DNA from 3 places in the Alistipes sp. cv1 genome. Region 1 is predicted to be linked to each of the others. Evidence: riboswitches for the same ligand, from Rfam matches in the RefSeq annotation. Region 1 holds a riboswitch; each other region holds the start of a gene.
The links. Region 1 has a riboswitch for cobalamin ahead of C1A08_RS07905 (ABC transporter substrate-binding protein). Riboswitches for the same ligand answer to the same signal wherever they lie in the genome.

Region 1 (3,283 bases):
TCGAATATGATCAACGACAGTTTGCTGCCCGTTGTACAACAGTTAATGAAATAGAGGACGCTATATGGATTACAGTAATTTTCTGATGATGAAAGAGGAGCTGTCGCTGATCGCCGTGATGGTGATCCTGCTGCTCTACGATTTGATGGCTTCGAAGAACGGTTTGCGGTATTTCCAGCCCGTAGCGTGCATTCTGTTCGGCGTACATACGTTGCTGAACATCGTGCCGGGAGTCGCTGGCGAAGCATTCGGCGGCATGTACCAGTACACGCCGATGATGGGCGTCGTCAAAAGCATCCTGAACGTCGGGACGCTGATCGTGCTGATGCAGGCCGAGGGCTGGCTCAAAAGCGATACGACCGTCCACAAGCGCGGCGAATTCTATTTCTTGACGCTGACCACGCTGCTGGGCATGTACTTCATGATCTCGGCCGGCAACTTCCTGTTCTTCTTTATCGGACTGGAAACCGCGTCGATCCCGATGGCTACGTTGGTCGCTTTCGATAAGTTCAAACGCGAATCGGCCGAAGCCGGAGCCAAATACATCCTGAACGCCGTCTTTGCATCGGGGCTGTCGCTGTACGGTATGTCGCTGATCTACGGTACGACCGGAACGCTCTATTTCGACGACATCCCGGCCGCCGTGAACGGTTCGCCGTTGCAGATCATGGCTTTCCTGTTCTTCGTCGTGGGGCTGTTCTTCAAAATTTCGCTCGTGCCGTTCCACCAGTGGACGCCCGACGTTTACCAGGGCGCTCCGACGACCGTTACCTCTTACCTGTCGGTCATCTCGAAAGGGGCTGCCGTGTTTGTGCTGATGACGATCCTGATGAAGGTGTTCTCTCCGATCGCAGCCCAGTGGCAGGGCGTGCTCTACGGCGTAATCATCGCGACGATCACGATCGCCAACTTGTTCGCGATTCGACAGCGCAATATCAAACGTTTCCTGGCTTATTCGTCGATTTCGCAGGCCGGTTACATCGTGCTGGGAGTGATCAGCGCATCGGCTCTCGGTATGACTTCGCTGGTTTATTACATATTGGTTTACATGGTGTCCAACTTGGCCGCTTTCGGCGTGATTTCGGCGATTGAGAACCGCTCCGGCAAGGTGACGATCGACGATTACAACGGATTGTACGCAACGAATCCGAAACTGGTGCTGGTGATGACGCTGGCGATGTTCTCGCTGGCCGGGATTCCGCCGTTCGCCGGATTCTTCAGCAAGTTCTTCATCTTCGCAGCCGCCGCCCAGCAAGGGTATTACATCCTTGTGTTGATCGCGCTGATCAATACGATTATTTCGCTGTACTATTATCTGCTCGTGGTCAGGGCCATGTTCATCAACAAGAACGAGGCGCCGATCGCCGCGTTCCGCAGCGACGGGTACATGCGTGCCAGTCTGGTGGCTTGTAGCATGGGTATCCTGCTGTTGGGAGTCCTGAGCGTGGTGTACGATCGGATCTCGTTGCTGAGCTACGGAATGTAGCGTGGGATCGAATCCTATAAAAGCCGGTGAAACTCGCCGGCTTTTTCGTTTGTGTACAAAATGTGCAAAAAAAATTACCGGAAACCGTCGGGAACGTTTGATTGTTCGTAAAAACGCTTTACCTTTGCTTCCAGTTGAATCAAGGTGGCCCGACCGCAGCGACGCGGAATGGCCGTAATAGGGAATCCGGTGCGAAACGTCGTTTCAATCCCGGAGCTGTACCCGCAGCTGTAAGCCTCGGAAAATGTCCGGCGATTCTGAAAGTCACTGTCGTAAGGATGGGAAGACTGCCGGATGTGAGGCGAGCCAGAAGACCTGCCTCGATTCGTTTGAAACATTTGTGCTTCGGGTAAAAAGCGGAATGGGTTGATTCTTTGCGGGGGTCGGACGGGAGTTGTCCGGGTTCGCGTTTTTTCTTCCTCTTTTATTTTATTTCGGAGCAGCCGGACGAATATTACGGAAAAACGGTTTTACAGGATCGACGCCCTGCGAACGACGTTTTTTACGAATATGATAAGTAGTTTTCCCCCTGAGTGACGGATGAGGATCTGAATAAGGTGCTCATCTGTCCTTGTTTCGGTTTGTAGGGGATCGGTAATTTGCGTAACTTTGTAAGTTCAACCGGAAAATATGGGTATTCCGATGAGATTGATTCGATCGTTTTTTCTTTTTTTGTCCGTCATACTGCTGGGAGCGGGGTGCGGATCGGGCCGGAAATCCGGCGAAGGCGCCGGCGAAGCGTTCCGGATAGAATATGCCCGGCATTATCGGGTCGAGCATTTCCGGGATTATACGCTCGTCGACGTGCTCAGTCCGTGGGACAGCCTCCGGTTGCTGCGTCGTTATGTGCTCGTCGACCGCGAGAGGCCGCTGCCGGTTGGACTTCCGGAAGGAAATATCGTACGGACGCCGTTGCAGCGGGTCGTGGTTTATTCGGCCGTGCACTGCGGTATGCTGGACGAACTGGGGGTGGGCGACCGGATCGTAGGGGTTTGCGAGCCCCGTTATATCGACCTGGATTTTATTCGCGACGGGGTGGCCCGGGGTGCTATTGCCGACCTGGGCGAGGCTTCGTCGCCGGATGTCGAAAAGGTGATCGACCTGGCGCCCGACATCATCATCGCTTCGCCGTTCAAGAACGTCGGTTACGGACGGATCGAAAAAACGGCGATTCCGATCATGGAATGCGTCGATTATATGGAGGTTACGCCGCTCGGAAGGGCCGAATGGATGCGTTTCATGGCGTTGTTTTTCGACAGAGGACAGCGGGCCGATTCGCTATTCCGGCAGACGGCGGCGGCATACGATTCGCTGTGCAGGATGACGGATACGGTGGGCGTGCGTCCGACCGTACTGTCCGAGAAAAAATACGGATCGGCATGGTATGTTCCCGGGGGCCGCAGTTACATTGCCAACTTGTACCGCGATGCCGGGGCCGATTACATCTGGGCCGACGACCCGACTACCGGTTCGGTGCCGTTGGCGTTCGAGACGGTGTTCGAAAAGGGACAGGGAGCCGATTTCTGGCTTATTAAATACAATGCGCCGCAGGAACTGACCTATGCGGAACTGCAGACGGAGTACGAACCTTACCGGCATTTCGACGCTTTTAAAAAACGGAATATTTTCGTCTGCAATACCGGGAAAACGCCTTATTACGAAGAAATGCCGATGCATCCCGACCGGGTGTTGGGCGACCTGATCGAGATTTTTCATCCGGGGACGATACCCGGATACCGGTTGCGGTATTTTAACAGGATGCGGCAGTGAGCATTTCGGTGCGGTATATCGTTGCGG
Region 2 (3,283 bases), on a different contig from region 1:
TCCTGCATTTCGAGCGCTTCGTACAGGTCGTCGGTAAAGTTTACCGGCAGGTGGGTCGAATTGGTGTAGTAAGGCTTGGCGCCTTTCAGCAGTCGGTCGGCTTGGTTCGCCGTGATGATATCCGGATAACGCTTGGTATCGAGCATCGCGAACCGGTAGGCGGTGCTTTCGGCCGGAGTGGCTTCGAGGTTGTAGATATTGCCGGTTTCCTCCTGGAATACGGCCAGCACGTCCCGCATGAAGCGCATCGTTTTTTGGGCGAATGCCGCGCCCTCTTCGGTGGCGATTCCGACGCCGAGGAAGTTCAGACAGCATTCGTTCATCCCGTTGATGCCGATCGTCGAGAAGTGGTTTTTCCAATAGCAGCCGAAACGGTCGTGGATGTGGCGCAGGTAGAATTTCGAATAGGGATAGAGTCCCTTTTCGGTGTAGCGCTCGATGACCTTGCGTTTGGTTTCGAGGCTTTCGCGGGCCAGCTCCATCAGGTGGCGCAGCCGTTCGAAAAACGACTTCTCGGACCCCGATTCGTAACCGAGTCGCGGCAGGTTGATCGTCACGACGCCGACCGACCCGGTCAGCGGGTTCGACGCGAACAGTCCGCCGCCGCGCTTGATTAGTTCCCGTTTGTCGAGCCGCAGCCGGCAGCACATGCTGCGCACGTCGTCGGGTTTCATGTCCGAGTTGACGAAGTTCGAGAAGTAGGGGATGCCGTACTTGGCGGTCATCTGCCAGATGCCGTCGTAATCGGGATTTTCCCAATCGAAATCGGGCGTGATGTTGTAGGTCGGGATCGGGAACGAGAACAGGCTGCCCGCCGCGTCCCCTTCGTACATCACCTCGGCGAAGGCCTTGTTGAGCAGCGTCATTTCGGGCTGAAAATCGCCGTAGGTCTCCTCTTTTACTTCGCCGCCGCAAACCACCGGCTCGTTTTTCAGGAAGTCGGGGACGGTCAGATCCATCGTGATGTTCGTGAACGGGGTCTGGAAACCGACCCGCGTCGGAACGTTCAGGTTGAACAGGAATTCCTGCAAGCACTGTTTGACCTGCGCGTAGTCGAGCCCGTCGTAGCGGACGTAGGGCGCGAGGAAGGTGTCGAAATTCGAGAAAGCCTGCGCGCCGGCCGCTTCGCCCTGCATCGTGTAGAAGAAGTTGACGATCTGTCCGAGCGCTGTCCGCAGGTGCCGGGCCGGCGCGCTCTGCGCTTTGCCTTCGACTCCTTTGAACCCGGTCGTCAATAGGTCTTTCAGATCCCAGCCGACGCAGTAGACGCTCAGGAAGCCCAAGTCGTGGATGTGCATAGCTCCGCTTTTGTGCGCGTCGGCGACCTCTTCGGAATAGAGCCGGCCGAGCCAGTACTGCGAAGTAATCATCGTCGAAATGTGCTGGTTGAGGCCTTGCAGCGAGTAGGCCGAATTGGCGCTTTCCTTGACCCGCCAGTCGTCCTGCGACAGGTAGTCGTCCATCACGTCGAGGTTCGAAAACAGCTCTTTCGATTCGCGGAGCTGTTCGTGCTGCCGACGGTAGAGCATGTAGTTTTTCAGCAGCGCGAAATCGCCGCGACGGTACAGCGCCTGTTCGACGGCGTCCTGCACCTGTTCGACGTGCGGCGTCTGTTCGGCGCTGTTTTTTTCGAGCGAGGCCACCACTTCGCTGCACAGCCGGCGGGCTTCTTTGCGGTTCGGCACACCGGAGGCCCGCATGGCCTTGAAGATCGCCTGTTCGATTTTCTCCGGACTGAACGGGGCGATCTCGCCCGTCCGTTTTACGATTTGCCGTAAATGAGTCTGTCCATTCATCTTGTTTGAATTTTAAACAGTTAAACAATAAGATAAAATGGTAACTCCGGGAGGATAAAAGATATCGGGCCGCGTACGGAGGGCCCCGACATTCGATCGCTCTTCACCCGAAAGCTACAATGCAATTCATCCGGCAGGTCTTCTGACTTGTTCCGGGTCGCGCGCCTTCCCATCGGGTAAACCGACAGTGGCATTCGGGTTTGCGCGGCCTTTGGCAGGAACTTACAGCTACGGGGATAGTTCCCGACTTTCACGGGATTCCCTTTTGATCTCCTGCCGGGCGAGACGCCCGGCATCGAGAACCGAATGTTTTCACAAACATAGCGAATCGTTTCGACGGAAAACATTTTCGGCGGAATACTTATCAACAACTTATAAACCTATTCGATTAAACGGTTGGCTGTCATCGCCGAAAGCGACGAGGAAAGACGGTATGCAAAAAGGCCGCTCGCCCGAAACGGCGAACGGCCCTGAAAGAGATCCCGGAAACGGGCGGAAACTATTTTTTCACCAGTTTGCAGGGATAGTGCGCTTTGTATTTCCCTTTGGTCATCGCGGCCAGTTTGCTTTTCAGCAGAGTTCGGCGCAGCGGCGACACGTGGTCGATGAACAGTTTGCCGTCCAGGTGGTCGTACTCGTGCTGGATGACCCGCGCCGCGAAACCTTCGAACTCCTCGTCGTGCTCAACGAAATTTTCGTCCGCGTAGCGGATCCTGATCCGCGACGGCCTTTCGACCCGTTCGTTGATTCCCGGCAGGCTCAAACATCCTTCGTCGAACGGAACGGCGTCGCCGGAGCGTTCGTAGATGTGCGCGTTGATAAAGGCTTTTTTAAAACCGGCCAGGCTCGGATCCTTGTCGGCGTTCACCGAAGCGTCGACCACGAAGATCCGGATGTTGCGGCCCACCTGCGGGGCGGCCAGTCCGACTCCGTCGGCTTCGTACATGGTTTCCCACAGGTTTTCGAGAAATTTGTCCAGTTCCGGATAATCTTTGGCGATGTCTTCGGATTCTTTGCGCAAAACCGCCGAACCGTAAATATAAATCGGAAGTAACATATCGTTCGTTTGCTGTTTTTAATCCTGTTATACCAGATGCCGGATCAGTTCCGTCCGGTCTCCGGGAAGCAGGTCGATCATCGGGATTTCGATCAGCGTGTAGCATCCCGGTTTCTGCAACATAGAAGCCCGCGCCGAGGAGACCAGTATCTGGGCCGTAAGCGCCGGATTGTTGATCTTCATATTGAATTCGAACAGTTGGTTCTGCGTTTTGCCCGAAACGCCCTTGCGCGTCAGGTTGACGCCATGTCCCATGTCCAGCAGCGCGTCCACGCTCTGCACCCGCATCACGTGCGTCTCGTCGTGTACGAAATAGGCGTCTTTTTTGATCGCGTCGGCCACCTTGTCGAAATCGTAGCCCTCTTTCAGCTCGATGTAAACCATCCTCCGGTGAATGCCCGTCCCGGTCGGAATCGTCATCGACAACGCG
Region 3 (3,283 bases), on a different contig from region 1:
ACTTATCCTTTCTTTGCAAAGTGGAGCGACCGATTGTTCTCCCAGGGAAACCGCTTGAAAAACGGGAGATATCGATTAATAATCCAAACAAGCACGGTAATGACAGCAGTTGCAATAACCGCAATTAAGAAATCGATCACGTAATAATGAGGAATGTTTATTTTATTCAGTATTTTTGACAGAATCAAAATCACGCCTCCATTTAGAAAATAATACAATATTGAGTTCCGACCGATATATTCAAGAACAGGTTGATTGCGGATAAATTCCGACAATTTTAAGATAAACACAATCCCGCTCCCTGACAAAACCAACGATTTAAAACTATCGATCATAATTCCATCGTATTCTGAAACGGGCGTGTATCGAAAAATTGCAAACAAGGCTATATAAAGCGAAGTAAAGGCCAACAGGCTGTATTTACCCGACAAAGTTTTCTGAATCACGTTGTAGTGCAGGCTCCAAATATATCCCAAACAAACAAATATCAGATTGACGAAAGCTTCTTTATAATACCAGAAAGAAGGTGCAGGATCCACACGTTTCAGATAAGTGCCCAAAATTAAGAGACTGAGCCCGCAAATCAACAGGATGTATTCATTTCGAAAGAGTTTGTAAAAAATGTAGAAAAGAATTTCGCAGACAATAAGGGCTGCAACAAACCAAGACGCTGTTCCTCCCAGAACATCATATAACATGCTTTTTATTGTCACGTCATTTCCGTGGGCAAATGCTTTCGGTAGCCAAATAAGGGTTGTAAATATCAAATAAGGCCAAACCAGAGTGGCAAATATTCGTTTTAATTTCCGAAGAAAAGAGAGCGGCGCAGTCTCTTTGACGATATATCTTCCTGTTATAAAGAAAAAAGTTGTTAGAAAAAACGGTGCAAAAAATGGTTGGATATGTATGCTCGTAGGAAAATAACATTCCGAGTGATAGAGCATCACGAGAAACATACAAATGCCTCTTGCTATATCAATGCTGTTATTTCTCTGGGGAACGGGCGATACGACAACCGTAGAGGAAACGGTATTCTTTATCAAATTGAAACTAAACATATTTTGCATAGGTTACATTGTAAAAGGTCTGTACACCACGTTTCGAACCCGGTCACTCTCTTTCCTGTAGGTCCGGTCCAAAGGTAACACTTTCCGGGATATATTTTCCATCGCGGACGTATTTTTCTGAAAGACAACCCAGGCAGTATGCCCACCGGAACGCACATTATTTTCATTATTAGGCCGCATCGTCCCGAAAAAAAACTATCTTTGCCGTGCAAAGGTTTCCGCATCGCGCTTTCGACCGCGATCAGGGAATTAAAAGGGAATGCCGTGCGAATCGGCAACAGTCCCCGCTGCTGTAAGTTTCAGTTCCGAAAGGAATAAAATGTTTCGACACTCTTGGCCACTGACATCGAGTCGGGAAGGCGCCGAAACGGAAACGAGTCAGAAGACCTACCTTTGCTTTACGGATTTTACAGTCTGCGGTGAACAGACGAAAATCGACGGAATTTCCGGCTGACCTATTTGCGCACGATGCCGCCCGCTGTAAAACCGAATTGGATTTTTTAACGATCAACGAGCGGCATGGAACGTATTCCTCCCATTTATCTCTTCCTGTTTATGTGTTGCCTGACACCGGCGGCGCTTTATTCGCAGAACGGCTCCGACAGCCTGACACGCAAAGCGTATCCGGACAGCCTACGCCATTACAGCATCGACGAGGTGACCGTATACGGACAGAACCAACCGTCCCGGATTATCCCCGCCCAGGAACTCTCCGGCAAAGAACTGCAGCGACTCAACGCCCTGTCGGTCGCCGATGCGGTACGCTATTTTTCCGGGGTGCAGATCAAGGATTACGGCGGAATCGGAGGACTCAAAACCATCAATATCCGTAGCATGGGCACCCAGCACGTCGGCGTTTTCTTCGACGGCATCCAACTCGGCAACGCACAGAACGGGCAGATCGACCTGGGACGCTTTTCGCTGGACAACATGGAATCCATTTCGCTGTACAACGGGCAGAAAAGCGCGGTATTCCAGCCGGCTAAAGATTTCGCATCGGCCGGTTCGATTTACATGCAGACGCGAACGCCCCGTTTCGACCGAGACGGAAAAAACAACCATTTCGGCGTGTCGATGAAAACCGGCTCTTTCGGCACGGCCAACCCGTCGATCCTGTGGGAACACCGGTTCAACGACCGGCTCAGCAGTTCGTTCAACGTCGAATACCTGTACACCACGGGCCGCTACAAGTTCAGCTACACGAAAAAAAACGGATACGACACGACTGAAGTGCGCCGCAACGGCGACGTGCGCGCCCTACGGGCCGAAGGCGGCCTTTTCGGCCTGGTACGCAACGGCGAATGGAAAGCGAAAGTCTACTTTTACAACTCGGAACGGGGCTACCCGGGCGCTTCGGTGCGACAGGAACCCGGACGGTTCCGGCACGAAGACCGGCAGTGGGACGACAACTTTTTCGTACAGGGTTCTTTCCGGAAAACCTTCAGTCCGTTTTACAGTCTGTTGCTGAACGGCAAGTACGCCTACGATTACCTGCACTACCTGTCCGATCCGCGCCTCGACGAGAGCACGATGTATGTCAACAACCACTACTACCAGCAGGAGACGTATTTCTCGGCAGCCAACGAATTTACGTTTTTCAAATGGTGGAAAGCCAACCTCGCCGCCGATTTCCAATGGAACACGCTGGACGCCGACTTGGTCGATTTCGTCTATCCGCAGCGCTATTCGGTACTGACGGCCGCGGCGACCTCGTTCGAATTTTCCCGGGTCAAAGTGCAGGCAAGCCTGCTGCACACTTATGTCCACGACCGGACGAAAGCCGTCGGGGGAAGCGCCGGCGACAAAAGCGAATTCACGCCCACCTTCGTAGTCTGGTACAAACCGTGGAGTCGGCCGGAGCTGAGTTTCCGCGCATTCTACAAACGGATTTTCCGGATGCCTACGCTGAACGACCTGTACTACACGTTCATCGGCAACAAATACCTGAACCCGGAATACACCACCCAATACAACCTCGGCGTCACCTATGCGAAAAATTTCGACGGCGTCCTGCGGCGGATCGACTTCCAGGCGGACGCCTACTACAACGAAGTGGACGACAAGATCGTCGCCATGCCCACCAGCAACCAGTTCCAGTGGACGATGATCAACCTCGGTCGCGTGGAAATACGAGGGATCGAAACGACCGTGCAGACCGACTGGCTGTTCGGTCCGGTAACCTTCAACGCCCGGCTGAACTACACTTACCAGAAAGC

Region 2: another riboswitch for cobalamin. It lies ahead of C1A08_RS11855 (ribonucleoside triphosphate reductase); the one in region 1 lies ahead of C1A08_RS07905 (ABC transporter substrate-binding protein).
Region 3: another riboswitch for cobalamin. It lies ahead of C1A08_RS06515 (TonB-dependent receptor); the one in region 1 lies ahead of C1A08_RS07905 (ABC transporter substrate-binding protein).

Annotation. Positions count from the first base shown of each region.
Region 1 is NZ_OEPW01000004.1:149,235-152,517, forward strand. Features, by position in the region: gene C1A08_RS07895 (complex I subunit 4 family protein) at 1-54, shown strand, start outside; gene C1A08_RS07900 (NADH-quinone oxidoreductase subunit N) at 65-1,486, shown strand; cobalamin riboswitch at 1,612-1,823, shown strand; gene C1A08_RS07905 (ABC transporter substrate-binding protein) at 2,138-3,256, shown strand; gene C1A08_RS07910 (iron ABC transporter permease) at 3,253-3,283, shown strand, end outside.
Region 2 is NZ_OEPW01000008.1:30,753-34,035, forward strand. Features, by position in the region: gene C1A08_RS11855 (ribonucleoside triphosphate reductase) at 1-1,796, opposite strand, end outside; cobalamin riboswitch at 1,912-2,118, opposite strand; gene def (peptide deformylase) at 2,296-2,853, opposite strand; gene C1A08_RS11865 (diaminopimelate dehydrogenase) at 2,881-3,283, opposite strand, start outside.
Region 3 is NZ_OEPW01000003.1:140,802-144,084, reverse strand. Features, by position in the region: gene C1A08_RS06520 (acyltransferase family protein) at 3-1,067, opposite strand; cobalamin riboswitch at 1,263-1,476, shown strand; gene C1A08_RS06515 (TonB-dependent receptor) at 1,623-3,283, shown strand, end outside.